DNA from 4 places in the Enterobacter sp. 186315 genome. Region 4 is predicted to be linked to each of the others. Evidence: predicted binding sites of a transcription regulator. Region 4 holds the regulator's gene; each other region holds the start of a gene.
The links. The regulator CRP, encoded in region 4, controls carbon source genes, mostly activating them, when cyclic AMP is high. The targets are predictions, from matches to a motif close to ATGTGANNNNNNTCACAT.
Positions count from the first base shown of each region.

Region 1 (3,106 bases), on a different contig from region 4:
AGGTGGTGATATCGTTTGGCGCATGTTCGCCGTCCAGCACCAGCCAGTCGAAACCGGCCAGGCCCAGCACTTCGGTGCTGATCGGGCTTGCCAGCGCTGACCAGCAGCCAATCTGAATCTGGTGCGCCGCGAGGGCCGCCTTAAATTTGTTCGGGAAGATATCGTTACTCATCGCTTATACCTTTGCTTATTTCTGCAATTCCATACGTTTGATGTCGCCTACCACGAACAGGTAGCAGACCATCGCCATCAACGCTGAACAGCCAACGAATACCAGTGCCGCGTTGAACGAATGCAGTTCACTGACCAGATAACCAATTACCAGCGGAGTCACGATGGACGCCACGTTACCAAAGACGTTAAACACGCCACCGCACAGGCCGACAATCTCTTTTGGCGCGGTATCGGAAATCACCGGCCAGCCCAGCGCACCGAACCCTTTGCCGAAGAAGGCGAGCGCCATCAGGGCCACCACCAGCGCGGTATTGTTGGTGTAGTTACACAGGATGATGGTCGACGCCAGCAGCATACCGACCACAATCGGCAGCTTACGCGCCAGGGTAATCGACCGGCCCTGCTTAATCAGATAGTCCGAGAACACCCCGCCCAGCACGCCACCCGCAAAGCCGCACAGCGCCGGAATAGAGGCCACCAGGCCCACCTTCAGGATCGACATCCCCTTTTCCTGCACCAGATAAATCGGGAACCAGGTAAGGAAGAACCAGGTGATGGTGTTGATAAAGTATTGACCGAAAAATACGCCCAGCATCATGCGGTTGGTCAATAGCTGTTTGATGTAATGGAGCTTAGGACCTTTCGCCGCGTCGGAGCCTGGCTTCTTGTGGTCCATATCCACCACCGCGCCGCCCTCGGAGATAAACTTCAGCTCCTGCTCTGACATACGCGGATGGTCGGTCGGGTTATGAATGAACTTCACCCACATGGCGGTCAGGACAAAACCAATCACGCCCATCACGGTAAAGACGTGTTCCCAGCCCCAGGCGAAGGTCAGCCAGCCGAGCAGCGGCGAGAAAATCGCGAGCGAGAAATACTGCGCAGAGTTGAAAATCGCGGAGGCCGTACCGCGCTCTTTGGTCGGGAACCAGGCCGCCACAATGCGGGCGTTCGCCGGGAACGACGGCGCTTCCGAGAAGCCGAGCATAAAGCGCATAAAGAACATCGAGATACCCGCCCACGCTATCGGGAAGAGATCCACAAAGCCCTGTAAGAAGGTGAACAGCGACCAGAAGAACAGGCTGTATGAATAGACCTTTTTCGAGCCGAACTTGTCCAGCAGCCAGCCGCCCGGGATCTGCATCAGCAGGTAGGCCCAGCCGAAGGCGGAGAAAATGTAGCCCATCGACACGGCGCTGAGCTGAAGCTCTTTCGCCACCTCGGTCCCGGCAATCGACAGCGTGGCGCGGTCAGCGTAGTTCACCGCCGTCACAATAAATATAATCAGTAGAATTAAATATCGGGTGGGCATTCCCTTTTTAGCTTCTACGGTAGTATCCAGTATCATGTTTATTTCCTCGGGCACATCGATAGATTTATTTTTATTGTTTTTATAAGGACTATTTCCTGATTATTTATCGATAGCAGGTAATATCAGGTAATTAACCAGACGCAATGAAAACGTGATTCAGTATAATCGCCACTCAGGGGCTGCACATTGGATTAACGCTCAATTATCAGGTCGCAATTCAATATTATTTTGAGCATATGCACAAAGCCCTGGGCGCTGATGCACAGAATCAGGTAATAACGGCCAGAGGGCGTCTTCTCCGGTATCGCAGAGTGATCGCGATCACATTTTTATATCCAAAGTCCTGACATTCTTTATTTAAGAAAGCCGCGTCTTTATTTCGTTAATAAGAAAATAAACACCAGACTGGCTGCATTTAATATCTGACACTTTGCTGGAGATTTCTGAACAATGGCCGACATTGAAATTCGACAAGCGTCGCCGACGGCGTTCTATATAAAAGTCCACGACACAGATAATGTGGCGATTATTGTTAACGACAACGGTTTAAAAGCGGGAACCCGATTCCCGGACGGGCTTGAGCTGATTGAGCATATTCCTCAGGGCCATAAAGTGGCACTGGTGGATATCCCCGCGCACGGCGAAATCGTCCGCTACGGCGAAGTGATTGGCTACGCGGTTCGCGCTATTCCGCAGGGTAGCTGGATTGAGGAGTCGCTGGTGGAGCTGCCAAAAGCGCCGCCGCTGAACACCCTGCCGCTGGCCACCCGCGTGCCGGAGCCTCTGCCACCGCTGGAGGGTTACACCTTCGAAGGCTACCGCAACGCGGACGGTAGCGTCGGCACCAAAAACCTGCTCGGCATTACTACCAGCGTACACTGCGTGGCGGGCGTGGTGGATTACGTGGTGAAGATCATCGAGCGCGATCTGCTGCCAAAATACCCGAACGTCGACGGCGTGGTGGGTCTGAACCACCTTTACGGCTGCGGCGTGGCGATCAACGCCCCGGCAGCGGTAGTGCCTATCCGCACCATCCACAACATCGCCCTGAACCCGAACTTCGGTGGTGAAGTGATGGTGATTGGCCTCGGCTGCGAGAAGCTCCAGCCCGAGCGCCTGCTGCAAGGCACCGAAGACGTACAGGCGATTGCGGTTGACGATGCCAGCATCGTGCGTTTGCAGGACGAGCACCACGTCGGCTTTAAATCAATGGTCGAGGATATTCTTCAGGTGGCCGAGCGCCATCTGCAAAAGCTCAACCAGCGCCAGCGCGAGACCTGCCCGGCCTCCGAGCTGGTGGTGGGGACACAGTGCGGCGGCAGCGATGCATTTTCCGGCGTGACGGCGAACCCGGCGGTGGGCTATGCCTCCGACCTGTTCGTGCGCTGCGGCGCGACGGTGATGTTCTCGGAAGTGACCGAAGTGCGTGACGCCATCCACCTGCTGACCCCGCGCGCCGTCAACGAAGAGGTGGGCAAACGCCTGCTGGAAGAGATGGCCTGGTACGATAACTATCTGGATATGGGTAAAACCGACCGCAGCGCTAACCCTTCTCCGGGCAACAAAAAGGGCGGTCTGGCAAACGTGGTGGAAAAGGCTCTCGGCTCGATTGCTAAATCC
Region 1 is NZ_JBPTTK010000009.1:70,858-73,963, forward strand. It holds gene garL (2-dehydro-3-deoxyglucarate aldolase) at 1-172, opposite strand, end outside; gene garP (galactarate/glucarate/glycerate transporter GarP) at 188-1,522, opposite strand; gene garD (galactarate dehydratase) at 1,937-3,106, shown strand, end outside.
Region 1: garD (galactarate dehydratase) is a predicted target of CRP. The motif match lies at 1,796-1,813, and genes of this name have one in related genera.

Region 2 (3,106 bases), on a different contig from region 4:
CGACGAAGTTTCGAACTCGCCGTGCGCTTCCAGCTCAATTTCACAGGTTTTACCCAGCTTAAAGCGCGCGTACAGGGTGAAGTCGTGCGGCCAGAGCTTGCGGGTTTCCTCGTTGTTGTGCAGCTCAAAGGTCAGCACCACGCCGTTATCATCTTCGTTGTGCGCTTTCAGCGTCCACTGTTGATTACGGGCAAAGCCGTGCGCGGGCAGGCCTTGTTCCGCCGCCGGGCCAAACCACGGCCAGCAGATCGGTACGCCGCCGCGAATAGCCGCGCCTTTTTTGAAAGAGGTGATGTCGCTGAGCCACAGGCCTTCCACTTCGCCTTCTGGCTTCCAGGAGAGGAGGTGAGCGCCGTTCAGCGCGACGGATGCTTTAACGCGCGGGTGATCCACCACGATAACGTCAGCATCTTCAATTTTGCGGTGGGAGAGCACAGGGGTAAGTTGTTCGACTACCGGAAGTGCAAAAATTTTATTAATCATTACGCAATCCTCTGTCTTTAAAGCAATAAAAAAGGCGACCGAAGTCGCCTTTTAGGATCAGGATCTCATCTCAACTTATTTGGAGATGTGAGCGATCAGGTCCAGTACTTTGTTAGAGTAGCCGGTTTCGTTGTCGTACCAGGATACCAGTTTAACGAAGTTGTCGTTCAGTGCGATACCTGCTTTAGCATCGAACACAGAAGTGCACACTTCGCCGTTGAAATCGGTAGAAACAACGTCGTCTTCGGTGTAACCCAGAACGCCTTTCATGTCGCCTTCGGAAGCAGCTTTGATTGCTTTCTTAATTTCTTCGTAAGAAGCAGCTTTTTCCAGACGAACGGTCAGGTCAACAACGGAAACGTTAGGAGTTGGAACGCGGAACGCCATACCAGTCAGTTTGCCATTCAGTTCTGGCAGTACTTTACCTACTGCTTTAGCAGCACCGGTAGAGGATGGGATGATGTTCTGAGCCGCGCCACGGCCGCCGCGCCAGTCTTTGTGAGACGGGCCATCAACGGTTTTCTGAGTAGCGGTAGTTGCGTGAACGGTGGTCATCAGGCCTTCAACGATACCGAAGTTGTCGTTGATAACTTTAGCCAGTGGTGCCAGGCAGTTGGTGGTGCAGGATGCGTTAGAAACGATGTCCTGGCCAGCGTAAGTTTCGAAGTTTGCACCACGAACGAACATTGGGGTGTTGTCTTTGGATGGACCAGTCAGAACAACTTTTTTCGCACCAGCGGTAATGTGTTTACGCGCGGTTTCGTCGGTCAGGAAGATACCGGTAGCTTCAGCTACAACGTCAACACCGATTTCGTTCCACTTCAGGTTAGCTGGATCTTTTTCAGCAGTAACGCGGATGGTTTTGCCGTTAACAACCAGGTGGCCGTCTTTCACTTCAACGGTGCCGTTGAAACGACCGTGAGTTGAGTCGTACTTCAGCATGTACGCCATGTATTCAGCGTCCAACAGATCGTTGATACCAACGATTTCGATGTCAGAACGTTCCTGAGCAGCACGGAAAACAATACGGCCGATACGGCCAAAACCGTTGATACCTACTTTGATAGTCATATATTCCACCAGCTATTTGTTAGTGAATAAAAGGTTGCCTGTAAAATTACAAAAACCTTACGCAGCGTCAAGCGGAATCGTGTCAATCATTGCGACAAATCAATCCTGTGACTAACGTTTGTGCGACTGACTCGCCTCACTTTCCCTTTGAGCTAGCAACCACATGGGGGCTGCGCCCGGAATTTTAAAGGGCTGTCAGGATAAAAATGTGAATGCGATCACAATTGCCTGTGCGCCTTTTCGCGACTAATAAGTTTAGAACAAAAGTCCACGCGCTGGTGTTAATGTTTTGTTAGAATCCGGGGCAAAAGATGTCTGTTTCTACAGAGAGATGTAAGCATATGTCGAATCAAAATAACCCTGAAGATCTGAAAAAAAACCTGACCGAAATGCAGTTCTACGTCACGCAAAATCACGGCACAGAACCGCCGTTTACCGGGCGTTTGCTGCACAACAAGCGTGACGGCGTCTACCACTGCCTGGTGTGCGATGCTCCGCTGTTTAACTCGCAAACCAAATATGACTCCGGCTGCGGCTGGCCGAGCTTTTTTGAGCCGGTCAGCGATGACGCGATCCGCTACCTGGAAGACACCTCGCACGGCATGAAGCGCGTTGAGATCCGCTGTGGGAAATGCGACGCGCATCTGGGCCACGTCTTCCCGGACGGCCCTCAGCCGACGGGCGAGCGTTTTTGCGTGAATTCAGCCTCGCTGAGCTTCACCGATGATGAAAACGGCGACCGGACAAAAGGTTGAAAAAACGATTCAGCAAATTATTCCTTTGAAAGGGGCGCATCATGAATATTGATGACATGGTTAACAGCATGACGCCGGAGGTTTACCAGCGTCTGGCGACAGCGGTCGAGCTTGGAAAATGGCCGGATGGCGTCGCGCTGACGCCGGAGCAGAAAGAGAACAGTTTGCAGCTGGTGATGCTGTGGCAGGCGCGCCATAACACAGACGCTCAGCACATGACCATCGACACCAAAGGTCAGATGGTGATGAAGAGCAAGCGTGAGCTGAAAGAAGATTTTGGCATCACGCCAAAACCGATTGCGACGATGAAATTGCAATAACGGTGCAGGTTGATGCCCTCTCCCGGCGGGAGAGGGCTTGATTGTCATGCTACTTGTGCGGGATCCCCAGCGACTCCGCCAGCTGTTTTGCCAGCTGATTGTTGTCGTCCGCGCCATACTCCCAGAACATCGCCCCGGCCAGGCCTTTCTCTTTGATATAGTCCGCTTTGATCGCTACAGAACGCGGGTTCTCATAGGAGATGGCAAACAGCGCGTTGCCGTCTGCGGATTTCACCGACAGCCACGGCACCTTCGCCTGGTCATCCCAGTGCTCGGTAAAACGCTTCTGCGGATCGTTCAGCAGCTTTTTGACGATATCGTTGTACTTCACGTAGGTGTCTTTCGTCAGGTCATAGCCCAGGGATTTAAACAGGCCGATTTCCGCCGGCCCGAAGTAGGGCTGCGTCACCGGGTTTTTCTGCGCGTCCGGTTTTGACCAGTCGATACCCGGCTCGACGGCGCGCTTCGGTACGCGAC
Region 2 is NZ_JBPTTK010000001.1:37,501-40,606, forward strand. It holds gene ACSVHP_RS00195 (D-hexose-6-phosphate mutarotase) at 1-483, opposite strand, end outside; gene gapA (glyceraldehyde-3-phosphate dehydrogenase) at 559-1,554, opposite strand; gene msrB (peptide-methionine (R)-S-oxide reductase MsrB) at 1,896-2,309, shown strand; gene ACSVHP_RS00210 (YeaC family protein) at 2,351-2,629, shown strand; gene ACSVHP_RS00215 (glycoside hydrolase family 18 protein) at 2,679-3,106, opposite strand, start outside.
Region 2: msrB (peptide-methionine (R)-S-oxide reductase MsrB) is a predicted target of CRP. The motif match lies at 1,761-1,778, and genes of this name have one in related genera.

Region 3 (3,106 bases), on a different contig from region 4:
ACCACGTGCTTCGACGCCCAGCCGCCGTAGGCGTCGAGCAGTACGCCCGGCAGCTCGTAGTGCTCCAGGCAGATCATCGGCTCGATGCCCTGACGGTGCATTTCGTCGAACAGGGCGTCGTAATAAGCGGCGTACTCTTCGTCCACCGTGACGTTTTCGTAGTCGGTTAAAAAGCGCGACCAGTTGATCGAGGTGCGGTAGTGGGTCAGCCCCGCCTGCTTCATCAGCGCCACGTCTTCCCGAAAGCGGTTGATGAAATCGGTCGCCACCGCCGGGCCGTAGCCCTCGTGCCATACGTGGCGGTCGTTTTTGTACCAGAGATCGAGCCACGAATCCTGCCCCGGCTTTTTGCCGCTCCAGCCTTCGGTCTGCCAGGCGGAGGCCGCCGCCCCCAGAATAAAATCGGGCGGAATGGTTATCTGCTTTGTGCTCATGAGTTCCTCACGCGTTGTTGGTGGCCTGTTGCAGCGCGGCCTGCTCTGCGCGGCGAGAAGCGATCTTCACAAACGGCAGATAGATAATGACCGAGGTGACGATACAGATTAGCTGCGTCACCACGGCGCCCATCGAACCGGCGGTGGAGAGCCAGGCGTTGATCAGCGGCGGCGTGGTCCAGGGCACCATCACGACCGCTTTGCCGGCGAACCCGGCGGCGGTAGCGAAGTAGCCGATGGAGCCGGTCACCAGCGGGGTGATAATGAACGGGATCGCCAGGATCGGGTTGAGCATGATCGGCATCCCAAATATCACCGGCTCGTTGATGTTAAACAGGCCCGGGCCGATGGAGAGCTTGGCGATTTCCTTCATCTCTTTGCGTTTGGTGGCGATCATCACCGCAATCAGCAGGCCGATGGTCAGCCCGGAACCGCCGATGCTCATGTACACGTCCCAGAACGGCATGGTGATGATGTTCGGCACCTCTTTGCCCTGCTCAAAGGCGCTCATGTTGACGGTAATCGCCCCCAGCAGCAGCGGCTCGCGGATAGGCTTGATCATCTGGTTGCCGTGAATACCGATCACCCAGAACAGCTGCGCCACGAACATCAGCAGCAGGATCCCCGGCAGGCTTTGCACCACGCGCTCCAGCGGCTGCTGCACCACCTGGTATACCGCATCGTAGAGGTACATCCCGGTTATCTGGTGGAAGACAAACCCGAAGGTGGCAATCACGGTGGTAGTGATGATCGCCGGGATCAGCGCCGAGAAGGACGCGGCCACGTTAGGCGGCACCGTGTCCGGCATTTTGATTTTCAGCCCCTTGCGGTTTTCCAGCCAGCAGTAAATCTCGACGGACAGAATGGCGATAAACATGCCGAGGAACAGGCTGCGGGTGTCGGAGAACTGGCGCAGCAGCACGTCTTTTACCACGTGCATTTCGCCGTCTACCAGCATCTCAACCGTGGTGGGGGTGACGCAGATAAAGCAGATCACCGCCAGCAGGCCGGGGAACAGCGACTTAATGCCGTTGATGCGCCCAAGCTCGATACCAATCAGGAACACCGCGCCGATGTTGAGAAAGTTAAGCGTGGCGTAGTTAATCGCGCTGGTTATTGGCTTTAGCGCGGCGAGGAAGGCCAGCGACTGAAAGCTCGCCAGCCCGTTTTTTGGATCCAGCACCATGTTGGAGATCAGCACCGAGAAGGCGCCCACGATGATGACCGGCATCAGAATAATAAAGGAGGACTTGATCGCCATGATGTAGCGATAGCTGTTGAATTTGGTGGCGAAACTGCCCAGAGCGTCGATCAGTTTTTCCTGCAATGCCATAGGGTAATACCTCAGTGAAGGGCTTTTATTGGAGTCGATCTACAGCCGCCTGTTATTGGCATACCAAAAATAGCTTTCAGATACAGATCGTTCTGTGATTAAGCTCCCAGTGTGGCAAGAGGTATTCCAAATCATGATTTATCACCACTTTGGTATGCCACTTGCTGCGTTTTATGCTGGTGCGCCGCACCGTTACCTGAAAGCGTGATCCTGATGGGGTTTTGCCCTCCCCGCTGCGCATAAGTGCCTGGATGTCTGTGATAAACTTCGAATGATTACGTTAAGCAGGAATTTCTAATGGCAACAATGCTGGATGTCTCATTACGCGCAGGGGTGTCGAAAGCCACCGTATCACGCGTGTTGAACGGCACAGGTCAGGTAAAAGAGAGCACGCGCAAGCAGGTGTTTAAGGCGATGGAAGAGCTGGGCTACCGGCCAAACTTTCTCGCGCGCTCGCTGGCGAACCAGACCAGCAACAGCATTGGTCTGGTGGTGTCGACGTTTGACGGTTTCTACTTTGGCCGCCTGTTGCAGCAGGCTTCCCGCCAGACGGAAACCCACGGCAAACAGCTGATCGTCACCGACGGACACGACGCCCCCGAGCAGGAAGAGATGGCGGTGCAGATGCTGGCCGACCGTAAATGCGACGCCATCGTGCTGTATACCCGCTACATGAGCGAAAAAACGATCATGAAGCTGATCCACTCCGTGCAAACCCCGCTGGTGATCATCAACCGCGAGGTGAGCCAGGCCGCGGATCGCTGCGTCTTTTTTGAACAGCAGGACGCCGCCTTCAAGGCCGTGGACTATCTGATTAGCCAGGGGCATCGGGAGATTGCCTGCATCACCGTGCCCATCCACACGCCGACCGGCAAGGCGCGCCTGATGGGCTACCGCAAGGCGCTGGAGAAGCACGGGATCGTCTGGGACGATCGCCGGGTGAAGTATGGCGACGCGGGCATGACGCGGGGTTATGAGCTGTGCCAGGAGTTTATCGCTGAAAAGGTGCCCTTCACCGCGCTGTTTGCCTGTAACGACGACATGGCGCTCGGGGCGTCGAAGGCGTTACATCAGGCCGGGCTGCGTATTCCGCAGGATATTTCGCTGTTTGGCTTTGACGATGCGCCCAGCGCGAAATGGCTGGAGCCGGGGCTCTCTTCCGTCTATTTGCCGATCGACAGCATGATCGTGACGGCTATCGATCAGGCGATCCGGCTGGCAAAAAACCAGCCGGTCGAAACGATCCCGCCCTTCACCGGCACGCTGGTATTGCGCGACTCGGTGACCACGGGGCCGTATTTCAACTCAAACTAGCTCCAGCGCGAGCAGCTCCTCGATG
Region 3 is NZ_JBPTTK010000005.1:136,864-139,969, reverse strand. It holds gene ACSVHP_RS08015 (glycoside hydrolase family 1 protein) at 1-434, opposite strand, end outside; gene ACSVHP_RS08010 (PTS sugar transporter subunit IIC) at 442-1,767, opposite strand; gene ACSVHP_RS08005 (LacI family DNA-binding transcriptional regulator) at 2,065-3,081, shown strand; gene lysA (diaminopimelate decarboxylase) at 3,073-3,106, opposite strand, start outside.
Region 3: ACSVHP_RS08010 (PTS sugar transporter subunit IIC) is a predicted target of CRP. The motif match lies at 2,023-2,040, and genes of this name have one in related genera.

Region 4 (3,106 bases):
CGTGGCTGCGCTCCACCAGCTTTTGCACCTCCTGCGGATGGTGAAGGCTGACGGAGATATGCTCCTGGAGATCGAGCCCCACCTGGAAAATGCGCAGCAGGCGCTTGTAGTCCTGGTTTTTATTGGCGGCGAGCATATGCAGCTGCTGATAACACTGGCTGATGAGATCCACCACCTTCTGCTGGCGGGTGAGCAGCGGCGGCAGCGACTTTTCCGGATCGGCGTGCTGGGTGAGCAGGGTATATTTCGCCTCGCAATAGTCCGCAAGCTGAACGTACAGCAGGCTCAGGGATTCGCGCAGCGGCTGTTCGCGCCACAGCCAGAACCAGAACCAGTTAAACAGCCCGTACCACAGCGTGCCGAGCGCGTAGATCAGCAGCGGCTCCCATATCGGCATGTTCCCGGCGAGGCTCAGGGTGAAGATGGCGGCAATCAGCGAGGCGGGCAGCAGCCGGGCGTGCAGCGAGCTAATTTCTGCCGTCACGCCGAGCGTCATCGCCAGCACGGTTAAGATCAGCGGGAGCGGGATATCGCGGGCCAGCAGCAGCTGCACGGCGAGGCTACAGCCTGCAAACAGGCAGCCGCCAATAATCAGGCGTTTGAAAAAGCGTTTGTGCGGCGTGTCCAGACCGGCAATGTTGCAGCAGGCGGGAACGAGGGAGAACAGCAGACCTTGTTGCAGATGGCCGAGCATCAGCCCCACGGCCACGGGAAGACATAACACCAGCGTTTGTCGCAGTGCATAGTTAACTTCCGGGTGATAGATCAGCCTGCGCCACATGGGGAATAGAGACAAAAACGGCGTGGCACCTCGCGATGCCACGCCGTTTGACCGGAATTAACGGGTCCCGTAAACCACGATAGTTTTACCGTGGGCGGAAATCAGGTTCTGGTCTTCGAGCATTTTCAGGATACGGCCAACCGTTTCACGAGAACAGCCGACGATCTGACCAATTTCCTGACGCGTGATTTTAATTTGCATACCGTCAGGGTGGGTCATGGCGTCTGGCTGTTTCGCCAGGTTCAGCAGCGTCTGTGCGATACGGCCTGTCACGTCCAGGAAGGCGAGGTTACCCACTTTCTCGGAGGTCACTTGCAGACGGCGCGCCATCTGGGAAGAGAGACGCATCAGGATGTCAGGGTTAACCTGAATCAGCTGACGGAATTTCTTGTAGGAGATTTCAGCCACTTCACACGCGGTTTTCGCACGAACCCAGGCGCTACGTTCCTGGCCTTCTTCAAACAGGCCCAGTTCACCGATGAAATCGCCCTGGTTCAGATAAGAAAGGATCATTTCTTTGCCTTCCTCATCTTTGATCAGCACTGCCACCGAGCCTTTAACGATGTAATACAACGTTTCCGCTTTTTCACCCTGGTGAATCAGCGTGCTCTTTGATGGATACTTATGAATATGGCAATGAGACAAGAACCATTCAAGTGTCGGGTCTGTTTGCGGTTTGCCAAGCACCATGCGCTGTTATCCTCTGTTATAAGCTGTCACCAGAGTCATAAGATGCATCCAGACTCTGGGGTTGCAATCGAATTCTTACCCATACCCTGGGAAGTCGGCTGTCGTAACATTATCGCAGCCAGTAAAGTTTGATGTCCTCTGCATACATGTGTAACGTCAATGTATTACTGTAGCATCCCGAGTGTTTTAGCATAGCTTTTGCCGCGTGTCTCCTGGTGTCTCGCTTCAGCATGATGCATGTCGCCTTCCGTTGCGAGAAATGTAACGCACGCGTAATCTGTCACCAAAAATGCAACGTTGGAGTTAATGAATATGCAAGCGCGTGTGAAATGGGTTGAAGGTTTAACGTTCCTGGGCGAATCCGCTTCCGGACACCAGATTTTGATGGACGGCAACTCCGGCGATAAAGCCCCAAGCCCAATGGAGATGGTGCTGATGGCGGCGGGCGGTTGCAGCGCGATTGACGTGGTGTCGATTTTGCAAAAAGGGCGTCATGACGTCACCGATTGCGAGGTAAAGCTTACTTCAGAACGTCGCGAAGAGGCTCCACGCTATTTCACCCACATTAATCTGCATTTTATCGTGACCGGAAAAGCGCTCAAGGACGCGGCGGTATCGCGCGCGGTTGACCTTTCTGCGGAGAAATACTGCTCTGTGGCGTTAATGCTGGAGAAAGCGGTAAAAATTACGCATTCGTTTGAGGTGATCGAAGCGTAACAAATTGGGCATCGTGCGCGTTGATGCCCTCACCCTGGCCCTCTCCCACAGGGAGAGGGAAAATGATCACTCGATCTGCTTCCCTTCCATCAACCGCTGCACCAGCGGGGTCATGATCAGCTCCATCGCCAGCCCCATTTTCCCGCCCGGAACCACTAAAGTATTCATATGAGAAATGAAAGAGCCTTGCAGCATCGCCAGCAGCCAGGGGTAATCGATGTTATCCAGATTGCGGAAATGGATGACCACAAAGCTCTCGTCCAGCGACGGGATGCCTTTGGCGGCAAACGGGTTTGAGGTGTCCACCGTCGGGACGCGCTGGAAGTTGATGTGGGTGCGGGAGAACTGCGGGGTCAGGAAGTTGATGTAATCTTCCATGGAACGCACCACCGAATCCATCACCGCCTCGCGGGAGTGCCCGCGCTCGCTCATATCGCGCGTCAGCTTCTGGATCCACTCCAGGTTCACAATCGGCACCACGCCCACCAGCAGATCCACATGGCGCGCCACGTCGTGTTGCGCGGTCACCACGCCGCCGTGCAGCCCTTCATAAAACAGCACGTCGGTCGGCTCAGGGAGCGGCTGCCACGGGGTAAAGGTCCCCGGCACCTGGTTCCAGGGCACCGCTTCATCGTAGGTGTGCAGATACTTGCGCGACTGGCCAGTGCCGCTTAAGCCGTACTCGCGAAACGTCTGCTCCAGCAGGCTAAAGTCGTTGGCGTCAGGGCCGAAATAGCTGATGTGCTTGCCGAGATCGCGCGCCTTGCGAATCGCCATATCCATTTCAGGACGGGTGTAGCGGTGAAAGCTGTCGCCTTCGACCTCTGCGGCCCGTAAATTCAGCTGGGCGAAAATCTTGCGAAAGGCGAGGCTGGTGGTGGTAGTGCCCGCACCGCTGGAGCCTGTAACGGCAATAAC
Region 4 is NZ_JBPTTK010000024.1:21,759-24,864, reverse strand. It holds gene ACSVHP_RS19940 (YccS/YhfK family putative transporter) at 1-781, opposite strand, end outside; gene crp (cAMP-activated global transcriptional regulator CRP) at 839-1,471, opposite strand; gene ACSVHP_RS19930 (OsmC family protein) at 1,784-2,188, shown strand; gene ACSVHP_RS19925 (phosphoribulokinase) at 2,255-3,106, opposite strand, start outside.